Regions from separate parts of the Streptomyces sp. NPDC002055 genome, predicted to be linked through region 1. Evidence: riboswitches for the same ligand, from Rfam matches in the RefSeq annotation. Region 1 holds a riboswitch; each other region holds the start of a gene.
The links. A riboswitch is a leader RNA that binds a small molecule or an ion and turns the genes downstream of it on or off. The one in region 1 is predicted to bind cyclic di-AMP.
Positions count from the first base shown of each region.

Region 1 (5,336 bases):
ATCACCGGCCGGTCGGTGGTGCGGCGCGTGGCGAAGCCGCTCGGGCCCGCCTTGGTCCGCGAGGACGAGAGCGAGGAGCCCGCGGCCATCGCACCCGCCGACGCCGACGGCATCGCGGGGCCGGTGCGCCGCCACTCCAGGTACTGGGCCGGGATCTCCTCCAGGAACCGCGACGGCGGATTGTAGGAGGGCTGGCCCCAGGCGCTGCGCATGGTGGAACGGGTCAGGAAGAGCCGCTCCCGGGCGCGGGTGATGCCCACGTACGCGAGCCGCCGCTCCTCCTCCAGCTCCTTGGTCTGGCCGAGAGAGCGCATGTGCGGGAAGACGCCGTCCTCCAGGCCGGTCAGGAAGACGACCGGGAACTCCAGGCCCTTGGCGGTGTGCAGGGTCATCAGCGTGACGACGCCGGACCCCTCCTCGTCCTCGTCGGGGATCTGGTCGGAGTCCGCCACCAGCGCGACCCGCTCCAGGAACTCGGCGAGGGTGCCCGGGTCCTCCTCGGTCCGCTCCTGCTCGAACTCCAGCGCCACGGCGGCGAGTTCCTGGAGGTTCTCGATCCGGGTCTCGTCCTGCGGGTCGGTCGACGCCTGGAGCTCCGCCAGGTAGCCGGTGCGCTCCAGGACCGCTTCGAGCACGGTGGCCGGGCCGGCGCCCGACTCGGCGATGGTGCGCAGCTCCTCCAGCAGGGTGTTGAACCGCTTCACCGCGTTCGCGGAGCGGGCCGCCATGCCGTACGCCTCGTCGACCCGGCGCAGCGCCTGGGCGAAGGAGACCTTCTCCCGGGCGGCCAGCGCCTCGATCATCGCCTCGGCGCGGTCGCCGATGCCGCGCTTGGGCACGTTGAGGATCCGGCGCAGCGGCACGGTGTCCTCGGGGTTGGCGAGCACCCGCAGGTACGCGAGGACGTCGCGGACCTCCTTGCGCTCGTAGAAGCGGACGCCGCCGACGACCTTGTAGGGCAGCCCGACCCGGATGAAGATCTCTTCGAAGACACGGGACTGGGCGTTGGTCCGGTAGAAGACGGCGACGTCGCCGGCGCGGGCGTCGCCCGCGTCCGTCAGCCGGTCGATCTCGTCGGCGACGAACTGCGCCTCGTCGTGTTCGGTGTCGGCGACATAGCCGGTGATCGTCGCGCCGGCGCCGGCCTCGGTCCAGAGGTTCTTGGGGCGGCGGTTCTCGTTCCGCTCGATGACGGCGTTGGCGGCACTGAGGATCGTCTGCGAGGAGCGGTAGTTCTGCTCCAGCAGGATCGTGGTGGCGTCCGGGTAGTCCTCCTCGAACTGGAGGATGTTGCGGATGGTGGCGCCGCGGAAGGCGTAGATCGACTGGTCGGCGTCGCCCACCACGCACAGCTCGGCCACGTCCTGGCCCGGCACGGTCTCCCCGGTGCCGACCAGCTCGCGCACCAGCGTGTACTGGGCGTGGTTGGTGTCCTGGTACTCGTCGACGAGGACGTGCCGGAAGCGCCGCCGGTAGTGCTCGGCGACGTCCGGGAAGGCCTGGAGCAGGTGGACCGTGGTCATGATGATGTCGTCGAAGTCGAGGGCGTTGGCCTCGCGCAGCCTCGACTGGTACATCGCGTAGGCCTGGGCGAGCGTCTTCTCGAAGCCTCCCCCAGTCTCCGACTGGGAGGTGCCCCCAGACGCCTGCCCGGCGAAGGTCTCCTCGTCGATGAGCTCGTTCTTGAGGTTGGAGATCTTCGCGCTGAACGACTTGGGCGGGTACCGCTTGGGGTCCAGGTCGAGATCCCGGCAGACCAGCGACATCAGGCGCTTGGAGTCCGCGGCGTCGTAGATCGAGAAGCTGGAGGTGAAGCCGAGCTTCTTGCTCTCCCGGCGCAGGATGCGGACGCAGGCGCTGTGGAAGGTGGACACCCACATGGCGTTCGCCCGGGGGCCGACGAGCTCCTCGACGCGCTCCTTCATCTCCCCGGCGGCCTTGTTGGTGAAGGTGATCGCGAGGATCTGGCCGGGGTGGACGTGGCGCGCGCCCAGGAGGTGGGCGATGCGGTGGGTGAGCACCCGGGTCTTGCCCGAGCCGGCGCCGGCGACGATGAGCAGCGGCGATCCGGTGTGGACGACGGCGGCGCGCTGCTGTTCGTTCAGGCCCTCGAGCAGCGCGGCCGGGTCGATGGCAGGCCTCGGCGCGCCGTCGCGGTAGTACGCGTCCCGCTGGACGGGGTGGTCGAAGCGCCCCTCGAAGAGGTCGTGGGGGACCTCTTCCCGCGGGTGCGCGGACTCCTCGGGCGGCGGCGGGGGCTCCTCGCCCGAGTGCTCGAGGTCCGCCAGGAAGCTGTCGTCAAAGAGGCTGCTCATCGCCCACCGAGTCTAGGCCGCCGGACCGACAGCCCACACCGGTTCCCGCGTCCGGGCGGCGGCGACCGTCCCGTTCCGGCCGCCGCCGGTCCGCCGGCGGGCAAGGTACAGGCCGTGGGGCCCGGCCGGCAGGAGGCCGGGGGCGGCATGATCGAGCTCACACCTCAGGTCACGAAAAGGTTTCGGGCATATCGAACACCAGCCTTCACAGCACCCCCACACATTGGCTACCGTGCTCGCTCAGGCGGCTCGCACCACCCGCCGACGACCGCGTCGGCACGGGCGGCCTCCGCCGAGTCCGGCCCTGCCTCAGGCACCCGGAGCCGGGGACCCACAAAGCAACAATGGGGTGAATCGGCCCTCCGCACGCGGATCGAACGCCGTGCACGGGCCGTAGGGCAGCCTTCCGATCCGCCCGAACCCGACAGCTAACCCGGTAGGCGGTCCACGGAAGGAGACGCGCGCCTTGGCGTCGCACCGCAAACCGCGGACCAGCATTCTCGCCTCCCCCAGCTCCGCCCGCGCGGCCGTCGGCCTCACCACCGCGGCGGTGGCGTCCGCGACGCTGCTGTCGCAGAGCGCCCAGGCCGCGCCGGACGAGCCGCCGCAGAGTATCGAAGAGGTCCAGAAGAAGGTCGACGACCTGTACCGCCAGGCCGAGTCGTCCACCCAGGAGTACAACCAGGCCAAGGAGCGCACCGACGCCCAGCGTTCCCGCACCGACCGGCTGGTCGACGACGTCGCGAAGCGGACGGAGCGGCTGAACGAGTCCCGGCGCAAGCTCGGCGGCCTCGCCGCGGCCCAGTACCGCGAGGGCGGGATGGCCCCGACCGCAACGCTGATGCTCTCGGAGCAGCCGCAGGACTACTTCGACCAGAACCACCTGATGGACCGGATGACCCAGCGGCAGCAGCGGGCCGTCTCGGACTTCCAGGAGGAGCAGGAGGAGGCGTCCGAGCAGCGGGGCAGGGCCACCCGGAGCCTGGAGTCGCTCACCGATTCGCAGGACCGGCTGCGGGCCAGCAAGCGGACCGTGCAGCGCAAGCTCGCCGAGGCCCGCGATCTGCTGTCGGACCTCACCGCCGAGGAGAAGGCCCGGCTGGCGGCGATCGAGCGCCGGAAGCAGGAGGAGGCCCAGCGCAAGGCGGAGGAGCTGGCCCGGGAGCAGGCCGAGAAGCAGCGCCGGGAGGAAGCCGAGCGGGGCGACAGCGCGGGCCCTTCCACCGGCACCGGCACCGGCCAGGACTCGGACTCCGGCACCGCCTCGGCCAAGGCCGCCCAGGCGCTGGCCTTCGCGAAGGCACAGATAGGCAAGCCGTACGTCTGGGGCGCCAGCGGCCCGAACTCCTTCGACTGCTCGGGGCTCACCCAGGCCGCGTGGAAGAGCGCCGGGGTCTCCCTGCCGCGCACCACGTGGGACCAGGTGAAGGTCGGCACCCGGGTCGCCACCGAGGATCTCAAGCCGGGTGACCTGGTGTTCTTCTACGACGACATCAGCCACGTCGGGATCTACGCGGGCAACGGCCAGATGGTCCACGCCCCGAAGCCGGGCGCCAACGTCCGCACCGAGGCGATCACCTACATGCCGATCTACGGCAGCGTCCGCCCCTCGTAGCCGGCCGACAACGCGGAGTGCGCCCCACCGGACCGCCGGTGGGGCGCACTGCGTTCGGGGGGCCATTGAAGGGGCGGATCGGGGCCGAGTATCGCTTCCGGCCGGCCGGGGCCGCCCCCTTCCGGGACTCCGGGGCTACGTCCGGGCCGGGACTGCGGGGGTACGTCCCGGGCCGGGACTGCGGGGCTATGTCCAGAGCACCGCGATGAACACATTGGCGACCGTCAGCAGGCCGACCGCGGCGAAGGCGCCCTTCTCGACCTTCTCCTCGTCCCGCTTCACATAGACCAGGGCGAGGATGACGACCAGCAGGGCGAGCTTCACGCCGAGCTTGACGGTGTTCGGGGTCTGGTCGTCGGCCTGGTTCAGGCCGACCAGCGCGACGCCGGTGACGAGCATGGTCAGCGCGCCGTGCAGCATCCCGGGGACGAACCGCGCCGTGCCCTGGCCCATCGCCTTCATCTGGGTGAGGAATCCGCCGAGCAGCGAGGCGATGCCGATGATGTGCAGGCCGACGAAGACATTGATCAATATGTCCATGCGGCGGAGCGTAACCGGGCCCATAGCACCCGCTCGCAGCCGGGTCCGGCTCTATCGCCATTTCGATCATGCGCGCACCGGGAAACGTCAGAGCGGCGAGAAATCACCCGGGGCTTCCGTTCAGACCCGCACGTAAAGGACCCAGTCCCGCTCATCCTCGTACTTGCTCCCGCCCGGCGGGCTTAGCGTCCTCCTCCAGACGGCCGAACCCCCCGCGGCTGTCGGACCGTTGGAAGGATGTGATGGCGGCCGTGGCCTCGCACCGGAAGCCCAGGCGGCGATCGCTGACCGGTACCACCGCCCGTACGGCGGTGACCCTCGCACTCGCCTCCGCCGCGGGCGGAGGCGCCCTGGAGGGCACCGCGCTGGCCGACCCCGGCCCCGGCACCGCCCGGGTGAAGGCCGAGGTCGACCGGCTCCACCAGGAGGCCGAGGAGGTCACCGAGAAGTACAACGGCGCACGGGAGAAGGCCGTGAAGGCGCAGCAGGCCCTGGACGGACTCCGGGACGAGGCGGCCCGCCGGACGCAGCGGCTGAACGCCTCCCGCAACGCCCTGGGTTCGCTGGCCACCGCCCAGTACCGGTCGGGCGGCATCGACCCGGCGCTCCAGCTGGCGCTCTCCTCCGCGCCGGACCAGTACCTGGAGCGCGCCTCGCTGATGGACCGGGCGGGCAGCCGGCAGGCGACCGCCGTCGCCGGGATCCGCCACCAGCTCCGCGGCCTCGACCAGGTCCGTGACCAGGCGGGTGACCGGCTGGCGGACCTCCGCGGCCACCAGGCGGAGCTGCGGACGCAGAAGAAGGCCGCGCACCGGAAGCTCGCCGCGGCGGAGCGGCTGCTGGACCGGCTCACGGCGAAGCAGCGC
Region 1 is NZ_JBEOXS010000026.1:42,934-48,269, forward strand. It holds gene pcrA (DNA helicase PcrA) at 1-2,315, opposite strand, end outside; cyclic di-AMP (ydaO/yuaA leader) riboswitch at 2,596-2,773, shown strand; gene ABT112_RS18005 (C40 family peptidase) at 2,782-3,930, shown strand; gene ABT112_RS18010 (hypothetical protein) at 4,117-4,470, opposite strand; gene ABT112_RS18015 (C40 family peptidase) at 4,713-5,336, shown strand, end outside.

Region 2 (5,336 bases), on a different contig from region 1:
CGCGGGGAAGCGCTGCTGCTCCTCGGTGGCCGGATCGCGCTCCCGCGCGGCCGTGTAGGAGCCGAGCGCGGGCGGGGTGAAGAACAGCAGGGTGAGGGCCGGGAGGAACAGCAGCCAGGCGACCCGCGGTCCGCGGCGGTGGTCGTGGCCGTGGTCCGCGGCGTCCGCGTCCTCCTCCTCGCCGGTCCCGCCGTCGGTGTCCGGACCGGCGAACGGGAAGCCGTCCCGTGCCGCCCCCACCAGCCCCAGCGCCACCAGCAGGACACCGGAGAGGATCAGCGGGACGCGCAGGCCCTCCTTCACATAGCGGAGGTAGATGTCGCTGAAGAGCGCGATGTGCAGGAGCCCGGCGCCCGATAGCAGGAGCAGCAGCACCTGGATGTTCCGCTTCACAGGAGCCACCAGCCGATCAGCGCGCTGCAGCCGACGGCGACGACGGCCGTGGCCGAGGAGAACCGGACGGCGAAGGCCCGTCCGAAGGTGCCCGACTGCAGCGCGATGAGCTTGAGGTCGACCATCGGCCCCACCACCATGAAGGCCAGCCGGGCCGTCGGGGAGAAGCCGGTCAGCGACGCGGCGACGAACGCGTCCGCCTCGGAGCAGACCGCGAGGACGATCGCCAGCCCGGCGAGGAAGAGGACGGAGAGCCACGGCGATCCGGAGAAGGTGTCCAGCACCGAACCCGGTACCACGACGTTGAAGGTCGCCGCCGCCATCGCCCCGAGCACCAGGAATCCGCCCGCGTGCAGGAAGTCGTGCTGGAAGCCCAGCCGGAACTCCTCCCAGCGGCTGTTCCCGGCCGTGTGGCCGCCGCCCCGGGCCGGCAGGCGCAGCCATTCCGCGCGGCCGAGCCGGATCCACAGCCATCCCATGATCACCGAGGTGAGGAGCGAGGCGACGAGCCGGGCGGCCACCATGCCGGGGTTCCCGGGGAAGGCCACGGCCGTGGCGGTGAGGACCACGGGGTTCACGGCGGGAGCCGAGAGCAGGAACGTCAGGGCGGCGGCCGGGGCGACGCCGCGCCGGATCAGGCTTCCGGCCACCGGCACGGAGGCGCATTCGCACCCCGGCAGCACCACCCCGGCGGCGCCGGCGACGGGGACGGCGAGGGCCGGCTTCCTCGGGAGCAGCCTGCTGAACGCGTCGGCGGGCACGAAGGCGTTGATGGCGCCGGACACGGCCGTGCCCAGCAGCAGGAACGGAAGGGCCTGGATCACGATGGCCACACAGACCGTCCGCCAGGCCTGGACGCCGGGGTGGGCGAGCAGGCTCCCGCCGCCCAGGACCAGCGCCGCCGCCACGGCCAGCGCGACTGCGGCCGTGGCGATCAGGGGAGTCGCGGAACGGTTGCGCCCCCGGAGCAGCGCGGTCGCGCCGGAGGCGTGCCGCACCGGCGGCGAGGTGTCGATCAGCTCTTCCGCTCTCTGCACACTGACTCCGCACGTCCGCGATCAAGAACCACACGATAACCGGGGGAGAGGCCCCCGCCGGGGTTGCCACCGCGGTGGGCGGGGCAGCGAATCATCCGTTTCGCCGGATATGCCCCCTGAGGGGAGTGGTTCGGGGTGCGAGTGCCGAGCTGCGGGATGTATACGGCAAATAGACATCAATCCTCCTTCATCGAGGCAAAGTCGAAATGCACCTCAAAGTCGGACAATTGGCTCCGTGGTGACCCATTTCACAAAGATATTTCCGGGGTGTGATGCCGCCCACGCGAAAAGCGTGAATCCGGGCAACTCGGTTACCGCCCGCCGAACGTGAGAGTCGTTCAGTAGTAATGCGAATCGCTCTCGGATCAAGATCCGGAGCTCAGTGTGACCCTGTCCCGAGTGGATCTACCGAAAGGTGATTCCGGGGAATACTCGCCACTTGTCGGAAAGAATTCGGTGCGCTTACTTTTACCGCTGCCTGCCCATGAAAGGGCGGGCCGTACTCTGTCGGAGCGCCGAGTCCTGCCGCCGGTGGAGAGGAAACAACCAACGCACCACGGCAGGAGCGGGGGAACCAGGTAGGTGCCGGACCGCGCAACAGGCGAGGAACGGCTTGGGGTGAAGACGCGCCGCAGCGCACGACGCTGCTCAGGGCGCGGCCGGGCAACTCCAGCCCGAACCCGACAGCTCACCTCGCAGGCGTAGGAGAGGAATACCCCTATGTCTGCACGCGGACGTCACCGCCGGTACAGCCCCGGCCGTATTTCCCGAGCTTCTCTCATCGCCGCTGCCGGTAGTGCCGGAATCGCCCTACCGCTCATCGGTGCCGGCTCGGCGCAGGCCGCTTCCGTCGACACCTGGGACAAGGTCGCGGAGTGCGAGAGCGGCGGCGACTGGAGCATCAACACCGGTAACGGCTTCTACGGTGGCCTGCAGTTCACCAACGACACCTGGCAGGCCTTCGGTGGCGGCGACTACGCCGCGCGCGCCGACCAGGCGACCAAGGACCAGCAGATCGCCGTCGCCGAGAAGGTCCTCGACGGCCAGGGCCCCGGCGCCTGGCCGGTCTGCTCCGGCAAGGCCGGGCTGACCCAGGGCGGCGCCGCCCCGCAGATCAGCCCCGACGGCGGGAAGGCCGCCCCGGCCGAGTCCGCCCCGAAGCCCCAGGGCGAGAAGGGCAAGCCGGCCGAGCGCAAGGCCGGCGCCGGGTCCGAGACCCGCTCGTACACCGTCGTCCGCGGCGACACCCTGTACAAGATCGCCACGACCCACGACGTCAAGGGCGGCTGGCACCGGGTCTACGAGGGCAACCGCGAGGTCGTCGGCGGCGACCCGAACCTGATCCTCCCGGGCCAGAAGCTCACCCTGGGCGGCAAGGAGAAGGGCGCCCCGAAGCACGACGCCCCCGAGCGCGAGTCCGAGCGGCCGGCTCCGAAGCACGAGGCCCACCAGGCCGCCGAGCACAAGGCCGCGCCGAAGCCCGCCGCGAAGGCCGAGCCGAAGCAGCAGGCCGCCCCGGCCAAGGCCGCCGCGCAGAAGTCCGCCGACGGCTTCACCGCCCCCGTCGACGACCTCTCCGTGGGCACCCCGTACCACCAGTCCGGTGCCAGCTGGTCCAGCGGCTACCACACCGGCACCGACTTCCCCGTGCCCACCGGCACCACGGTGAAGGCCATCGGTGCGGGCGAGGTCGTCTCCGCGGGCTGGGGCGGTTCCTACGGCAACCAGGTCGTCATCCGCCACGCCGACGGCAAGTTCAGCCAGTACGCCCACCTGTCCTCGCTGTCCGTGTCGGCCGGCCAGTCGGTCACCGGCGGTCAGCAGATCGGCCTGTCCGGCTCGACCGGCAACTCCTCCGGCCCGCACCTCCACTTCGAGGTCCGCACCGGTCCGGACTACGGCTCGGACATCGACCCGGTCGCCTACCTGCGCGAGCACGGCGTCAGCATCTGAGCCCACGCGCCGGCCCGGCGCGTGGCACCGAGGCCCGGGGTGACCGACCGGCCTCACCGACGGACCGAGGCGCCCGTCCCCGCTGCACGGGGGCGGGCGCCTCGTCCGTTGTGTGCGCCGCTTCGGCGCGGCCCGTCCGCGCGCCGCGCCGTCCCCCGCCCGGCCGAGCCGGCCGAGACCGTGACCGCGGGGGTGTCCGGGGGCGGGGAAACGGCCCCGCCGTGCGGCCGGACGGGTGATCCCGGAGGCCGATCCGCAACCGGAGGGAGAAACCGGCCGTCGGAACGGGAGACCATGATTTCCCCCTGACCGATGGGGAATTGAAGGAAGGCACCGACCATGGCCGATCCGACGGCAGTCACGATGGAGCTCCCCCCGCGGCCCGACGCCCCGGACCCGGCCCGGATCGGCGGCCATCTGACGCCGGCCGACGGGCTGCGGCTCATGCTGCACGCCGAACTCACCCGGGCCGCCGTCCCGCCGCACCCCGACGACCTGCGGGTCATCCACGATCTCGCGCAGCTGGACGAGGACGCCGTCGGGACCATCGTCCGCTGGCTCCGGCAGGCCGCCGGCAGCACCGTCACCCTGCCGCCCCGCACCGTGGGCCGCTCGGCGTGCACGGTCCCGGTCCCCGCGCAGCCCCCGGCGCCGGAGCCCGCCACCCGGGTGGACCCCCGGCTGCTCGCCTGGTGACGTCCGGGACGACCGCGTCCGGCGCGGTGCCTACCAGGGCGACCGGGCCGTCACCCCGCCGTCCACCACCAGGTCGTGGCCGGTGACCCAGCCCGCCATCGACGACGCGAGGAACACACAGGCGCGGCCGATGTCGGCCGGAGTGCCGAGTCGCCCGAGCGGCGCCGCGGCCCGGTAGCGCTCCACCCCCTCGGGCCACGCCTCCTCGATGCCGGGGCGGCTGATCAGGCCGGGGGAGACCGTGTTCACCCGGATCCCGGACGGTCCGTACTCCACCGCCGCCGCCCGCGCGTGCTGGATCAGGGCCGCCTTGGACGCGGCGTAGTGCGCGTGCCCCGGTGTGGGCGAGGATCCTTCGATCGAGGCGACATGGGTGACCGTGCCGCCCGTGCCCGCCCGCCGCATCACCCGCGCGGCCGCCCGGGTGCAGCAGAACGCGCTGGTGAGATTGGTGTCGATCACGGCGCGCCAGTCGGCGGCGGTCATCGACGCCAGCTCCTGGACCGGCTGCACCCCGGCGTTGTTGACGAGCGCGTCCACCCGGCCGAAGCGCGCCGCCGCGGCCTCCATCAGCCGTTCGCAGGCCGTCTCGTCGGTGAGGTCGGCGGCCACCGCCCATGCCGTGCCGCCCTCGCCGGTGATCAGTTCCACCACCTCCCGGGCGCGCTCGGCGCCGGTGTGGTGGTGGACCACGACCTGCGCCCCTGCGCGCGCGAACTCCCCGGCGATGCCCGCCCCCACGGTGCCCGCCGCTCCCGTCACCACGGCCACCAGCCCGTCGAGCGCGGGCAGTTGTCCCTGCCCGGTCATGCGGTGCGGGACAGGGCGCGGATGAGGTCCCCGTGCAGCGGATAGCGGGCGCTCAGCTCGTCCGCCTCCCCGCCCTCGTAGTCGACGGGGGAGAAGCCGGGTGCCATGGTGCAGCCGAGGAGCGTCCGGGCGCCCCCGGGGCGCACCCGGGCCCCCATCCAGGTGCCGCCGGGCACCACGTACTGGAGGTGCGCTCCGGCGCGGATGTCCGGGCCCAGGATCTCCACCCGGGAGCCGCCGCCGGGCTCCAGGAGCAGCAGCTCCACCGGGTCGCCGAGGTGGAAGTGCCAGACCTCGTCGCGCGGGAGCCGGTGCAGCGCGGAGAAGTGGTCCTCCTCGGCGGAGAGCAGGAGCAGGATGGCCGAGCCGGCCGGGTGTCCGTCGGGCTGTTCCGGTCCTGCCCAGGTGCGGTGGAAGAGGCCGCCTTCGAGGGGCAGCGGCCGCAGG
Region 2 is NZ_JBEOXS010000030.1:64,405-69,740, reverse strand. It holds gene ABT112_RS20010 (TIGR03943 family putative permease subunit) at 1-393, opposite strand, end outside; gene ABT112_RS20005 (permease) at 390-1,307, opposite strand; cyclic di-AMP (ydaO/yuaA leader) riboswitch at 2,004-2,145, shown strand; gene ABT112_RS20000 (transglycosylase family protein) at 2,151-3,383, shown strand; gene ABT112_RS19995 (hypothetical protein) at 3,723-4,079, shown strand; gene ABT112_RS19990 (SDR family NAD(P)-dependent oxidoreductase) at 4,110-4,889, opposite strand; gene ABT112_RS19985 (cupin domain-containing protein) at 4,886-5,336, opposite strand, start outside.
Region 2: it holds a riboswitch for cyclic di-AMP, as region 1 does, so the genes downstream of both, ABT112_RS20000 (transglycosylase family protein) here and ABT112_RS18005 (C40 family peptidase) in region 1, are expected to answer to the same signal.

Region 3 (5,336 bases), on a different contig from region 1:
ACGAGAGCGGCGGCCACCAACGCCAGCACCGGCCAGCAGACCGTGCGACGAACTGCGCTGTTCATACTTACGACGCTAACCCCAAAGACGGAATAATGGGCGCTTCGGGCATACCGGATATAACGGAAGGGAAGAGCGGGTGACCCGGTGTCCATCACCTGGCGTACGCCGATTCGCCGTCCGGCCGGTCACCGGTGAGCCTGAGGGGGCGGTGCCGTACCGCTCCCGCGCCGCGCATGGACGGTAGGAGACACGAGGTGGGGATGCGAGTCGGGGGATCGGGCCGCACGGGCCGCACGCTCCGTGGCGCGGCTCGGGCGCCGCGCGGGCGCGAGGACGAGAGCCGCTCCGCCGGCCGGGCCCGCGTCGCCCGCTGGATGCCCGCGCTGCTGATCATCGGCGGGCTGACCTTCGACCTCTCGACCCCGGCCCGGTTCACCGGCTCCCCCTTCTTCTCGGCCGCGCCGCTGGTGGCCGCGCCGTTCTTCTCGCTGCGGGCCACGGCCGCCGCGGGGATCGCCGCCGGGGGAGCGGTCGTCGCCCTGCACGTCTACAACGGCGACGTGGGCGCCATCGAATCGGTGACGGAGCTGGTCACCGTGCTGACCGTCGCCCTGCTCGCGCTGTTCATCAACCGCGTGGTGCGGCGCGGCGACCGGCAGCTGGCGTCGGCCCGCAGCATCGCCGAGGCCGTCCAGCTCGCCGTCCTGCCGACGCCCGACGAGCGCATCGGCGGTTTCCAGGTCGCCGCCCGGTACGAGGCGGCGCTGGCCGACGCCCGGATCGGCGGGGACCTGTACGCGGTGCAGCAGACCCCGCACGGGGTCCGCCTGATCGTGGGCGACGTCCGGGGGAAGGGGCTGGGGGCCGTCGCGGCGGTCGCCGTGGTCATCGGCGCCTTCCGGGAGGCGGCCGAGGAGGAACCGGATCTGGTACAGGTCGCCGCCCGGCTGGAGCGGGCGCTGGCCCGCGAGGCGCGGGGCGAGGACCTGGACCGGTTCGAGGGCTTCACCACCGCGGTGCTGGCGGAGGTGGGCGCCGCGCGCCCCTCCGTCACCGACGGGGCGCCGCCCGAGGGCACGCTGCGCGTCCTCAACCGCGGCCATCCGGCGCCGCTGCTGCTCTCCGCCGACGGCTCGGTGTGCGGGGTCGAGCCGGTGGTGGCCTCGCTCCCGCTCGGGATGGGGGATCTGGGGGCCTGGCCGGAGCAGGTGGACACCTTCGACTTCCCGCGCGGGTCGACCCTGCTGCTGTTCACCGACGGGGTGACCGAGGCCCGGGACGAGAAGGGGGTCTTCTACGACCCGGCGAAGCGGCTCGACGGCCGGCTGTTCCCCGGGCCCGACGCCCTCCTCGACGCGCTCGTCGAGGACGTGGCCCGGCACACCGGGGGCGAGCCGGCGGACGACATGGCGCTGCTGGCGGTCAGCCGGCCGGGGCGGCGGCAGCCGGAGCGCCGGCGGACCGTGGGGCTGACCCGCGGCTCGGGCGAGGGCCGGGCCGCCGCCCCGGCGCCCTACGGTCCGTGACCGGAATGCATCACTTCGCATAACAAGTGACGCACGATCAGCCGGAACGTGTTTCACGGGTCCGCTCAACTCGCCCCCATTGGGCGGCACATGTCCGGATTGATCCCGCCCCAATCTGTTAACGATCAACGAGAACCGCTTGGATTCCGGCCCCGGCCCTATTAACGTTCGATAACGCAGCGCGGTCGTCCCAGCCGTCACAAGAGACGGCACCGTGCGCCGTCGCCGAATCCCGAACGCACAGCACCACCCCGCAGGGCCTGCATCACCGGACACACCAGCACCACCTGCACCCAGGGAACCGGGGAACCAACACCTTGGGGTGAATCGGGCGTCTCTCCCAGAGGGGTCCGTAGGAGACCTTCCTGCTCCGAACCCGTCAGCTAACCCGGTAGGCGAGAAGGAAGGAAAGGAGTGCGCCCGCGTGGCGTCCAACAGGCCTGCCCCCGAATCCCCGTACACACCCCAGAGTTTCGATCCCGGATTCGGTGAGGAACCCCCGGCCGCAGCGGGTGAGTGGAACCCGACCGAGGAATCCGTCGCCCCCGTGCGCGGCCGGCACCGCGTCGTCAAGCAGCGCGGCGGCGGCATGGCCCGCAGCGGCGCCGTCCTCGGCGTGGGCGTCTTCGCCGCCGTCGGCGCGGGCGGCATGGCCAGTGCGCAGGAGAAGCCGCCGGTCTCCATCTCCATGCCGGACCTCTCCACCGTCTCGGAGAAGCTTCCCGACGCCGCCTCCCTGCCCGGCATCGGCTCCCTGGTCGCGGACGACGCGGAACAGGCCCCGGTCGCCGTCGCCTCCGCCGCCCCGCTGAGCGACGCCGGGCTCACCGCCGACGAGGCCGCCGACGGCACCGGCGCGGGCGAGGCGCTGCGCGCCCGCATCATGCGCCAGGCCGAGCAGCAGCAGAGCGCCGCCGAGAAGGCCGAGCGCGAGGCCGCCGAGAAGGCCGCCGCGGAGAAGGCCGCCGAGCAGGCCGAGCGGAAGCAGGCCGAGGCCGCCGCCGCGAAGAAGAAGGCGGCGGAGGAGGCGGCGCGCAAGAAGGCCGAGGCCGAGCGGGTGGCGAAGCTCGCCAAGGAGTTCACCGTCCCGGTCTCCTCCTACACCCTCACCTCCAGCTTCGGGCAGGCCGGCGACCTCTGGTCCAACGACCACACCGGCCAGGACTTCGCGGCCCCCACCGGCACCCCGGCCAAGGCGGTCCACGGCGGCACCATCACCCAGGCCGGCTGGGCCGGGGCGTACGGCTACCGGATCGTGCTCACCCTCGACGACGGCACCGAGGTCTGGTACTGCCACCTCTCCTCGATGACGAAGACCTCCGGCAAGGTGACCACGGGCGAGACCATCGGCCGCGTCGGCGCCACCGGCAACGTCACCGGCCCCCACCTCCACCTCGAGGTCCGTCCCGACGGCGGCTCGCCGATCGACCCGGCCTCCTGGCTGCGGGACCGCGGCCTCTCCATCTGACGGCAGCTCCTTCCCACCGGCGCCCGCCGCCGCATCCTCCGACAGCCCTGGTGACGTCCCCCCGACACCAGGGCTGTCGGCCTGTTACGGCTCCGTACCCCGGGGCCGCGACCGGCCCTCAGGGGCCGTACGGGCGGGTGCCGGGCCCGTGCGGCGGCCCGTACGGACCGGCGGCCTGCCCGTATCCCTGGCCCTGCCCGTACCCCTGGCCCTGCGGCGGATACGGCCGGCCGGACGGCTGCGGCCCGCCCGGCGGCACGTAGCCGTACCCGGGCGGCGGCGGAGTCCACTGCTGCGGCCCGGTCCAGGCCGGTGCCGTCATACGGGCCGCGTGGGCCAGCGCGGGCTGCGCCATGTCCTTGCGCTGCCAGAGGTGGTGCAGCAGCTCCTGTTCCCGGGCGACGAAGTCCGTGCCCGCCGCTCCCCGGTGGGCGCGCTGCCGCAGGAACGCCAGGGCCGTCGCGCAGACCTGGTACTCGACGACCATGCGGCGTCCGGCCGCGCCGTGGGTACGGCGCGCCACGGTACGGGCGATCGACCGCGCCTTCATGGAGGACAGCGCGTGCGGCTCGGCCGGCGCCAGCCAGCCCGCCGCCACATAGGCCGGCAGATGGCTGCGGACCGTCCTGAGCTCGCTGCTGCGCGACCAGATCACCAGCCAGGTCAGCAGCCCGAACACCGGCACCATGAACATCCCGTAGACGGCGATGAAGCCGTAGCCGCCGACGGTGGCCGAGCCGTTCCAGACGGCGTGCAGCACGATCGCGGTCAGCAGACCGGCCAGCGGCAGCAGGACCCGCCGCGCCCGCTGGCGCTGTGCGGCGAGCGACGCGATGCCGAACCCGATACCGGTCAGCGCGGTGAACAGCGGGTGCGCGAACGGCGAGAGCACGATCCGGATGAAGAACGTCGCGGCCGTGACCGACTGGAAGCCGGACGAGCCCACGGCCTGGTCCTCACCGAAGGCGTTGCCCAGATAGAGGATGTTCTCGGTGAACGCGAAGCCCGTCGCCGTGATCCCGGCGATGACCACGCCGTCGACGATGCCGTCGAAGTCCCGTCGGCGGAAGATGAAGAGCAGCAGCAGCGCGGCCCCCTTGGCGCTCTCCTCCACCACGGGCGCGATGAGCGTGGCCCCCCAGGTGTCGGCCTCGCTGGACGAACTCACCATCCGCGCCACCAGCCACTGGGTCGCGAAGCCGTTGGCGAGGATCGCCACCAGGGTCGCGGCGCAGGCGCCCCAGGCGAACGCGAACGCCAGGTTCCGCCAGGGTTCCGGTTCCACCCGGTCGAGCCAGCGGAAGGCGCCGATCAGCAGCGGGACGGGCAGCACGGCCAGCCCGAGACCGACGAGAAAGCCCTCGGTCCCGGTCTGTTCCCGCACCAGGGCGAGGATGACGAGGCCCGAGAGCACGAGCAGGGTTATCAGCGTGCCGAGGCGGAAGGCCTTGCTGTGCCGCAGCCCTCGGCCCGGACGGTAGCGCCACTGCTTCCGGTCCGGCACGGCGGCGAACTGCGGATGCGGTTCATAGGCCGGGACCGGCGGCTGCTGCGGCGGGTGCGGGGACGGATACACCTGTCGACCCTAACCACGCCGCGGAGCGGGCGCGACGAACTATCGCCAGGACGCTCAGCGGCGGACGAACAACAGATCGTGCACGACGTGCCCCTTGTTCAGGCCCGCACCCTCGAATTTCGTCAGCGGTCGGCCGCCCGGACCTTCGAATGCGGGGCGGGGGGCGTACCCGCCGTCGGGCTGTGTGTTCTCCAGCTCACCGCTGGCCGAGAGCACTTCGAGCATCTGCTCCGCGTACGGCTCCCAGTCCGTCGCGCAGTGCACCAGCGCGCCGGGCTTCAGCCTGGTCACGGCCAGTTCGATGAACTCGGGCTGGATCAGCCGCCGTTTCTGGTGACGCTTCTTGGGCCAGGGGTCGGGGAAGTACACCCGCAGCCCGGCCAGCGCCGCGGGCTCGATCATCTCGCGGAGCAGGATGATCGCGTCACCGTTGGCGACCCGGACGTTGGTCAGCCCGTTCCGCTCGGCGAGGCTCAGCAGATTGCCCTGACCGGGGGTGTGCACATCCGCGGCGAGAATGCCGGTGCCGGGGTCGGCGGTGGCCATCTGCGCCGTGGCCTCGCCCATCCCGAAGCCGATCTCCAGCACGACGGGCAGGGCGGGATCCCCGAAGAGCGCACCGAGGTCCAGCTTCTCCCGGCCGTCGATGTCCAGCCCCCAGGTCGACCACAGCCGCCGCAGGGCCTCGCCCTGCCCGGTGGTCACCCGCCCGCGCCGGGGCCGGAAGCTCCGGATCCGGCGCTCGTGGTGCGACCCGGCCGGG
Region 3 is NZ_JBEOXS010000093.1:14,455-19,790, forward strand. It holds gene ABT112_RS32915 (hypothetical protein) at 1-65, opposite strand, end outside; gene ABT112_RS32920 (PP2C family protein-serine/threonine phosphatase) at 264-1,529, shown strand; cyclic di-AMP (ydaO/yuaA leader) riboswitch at 1,801-1,942, shown strand; gene ABT112_RS32925 (M23 family metallopeptidase) at 1,954-2,997, shown strand; gene ABT112_RS32930 (PrsW family intramembrane metalloprotease) at 3,116-4,573, opposite strand; gene trmB (tRNA (guanosine(46)-N7)-methyltransferase TrmB) at 4,628-5,336, opposite strand, start outside.
Region 3: it holds a riboswitch for cyclic di-AMP, as region 1 does, so the genes downstream of both, ABT112_RS32925 (M23 family metallopeptidase) here and ABT112_RS18005 (C40 family peptidase) in region 1, are expected to answer to the same signal.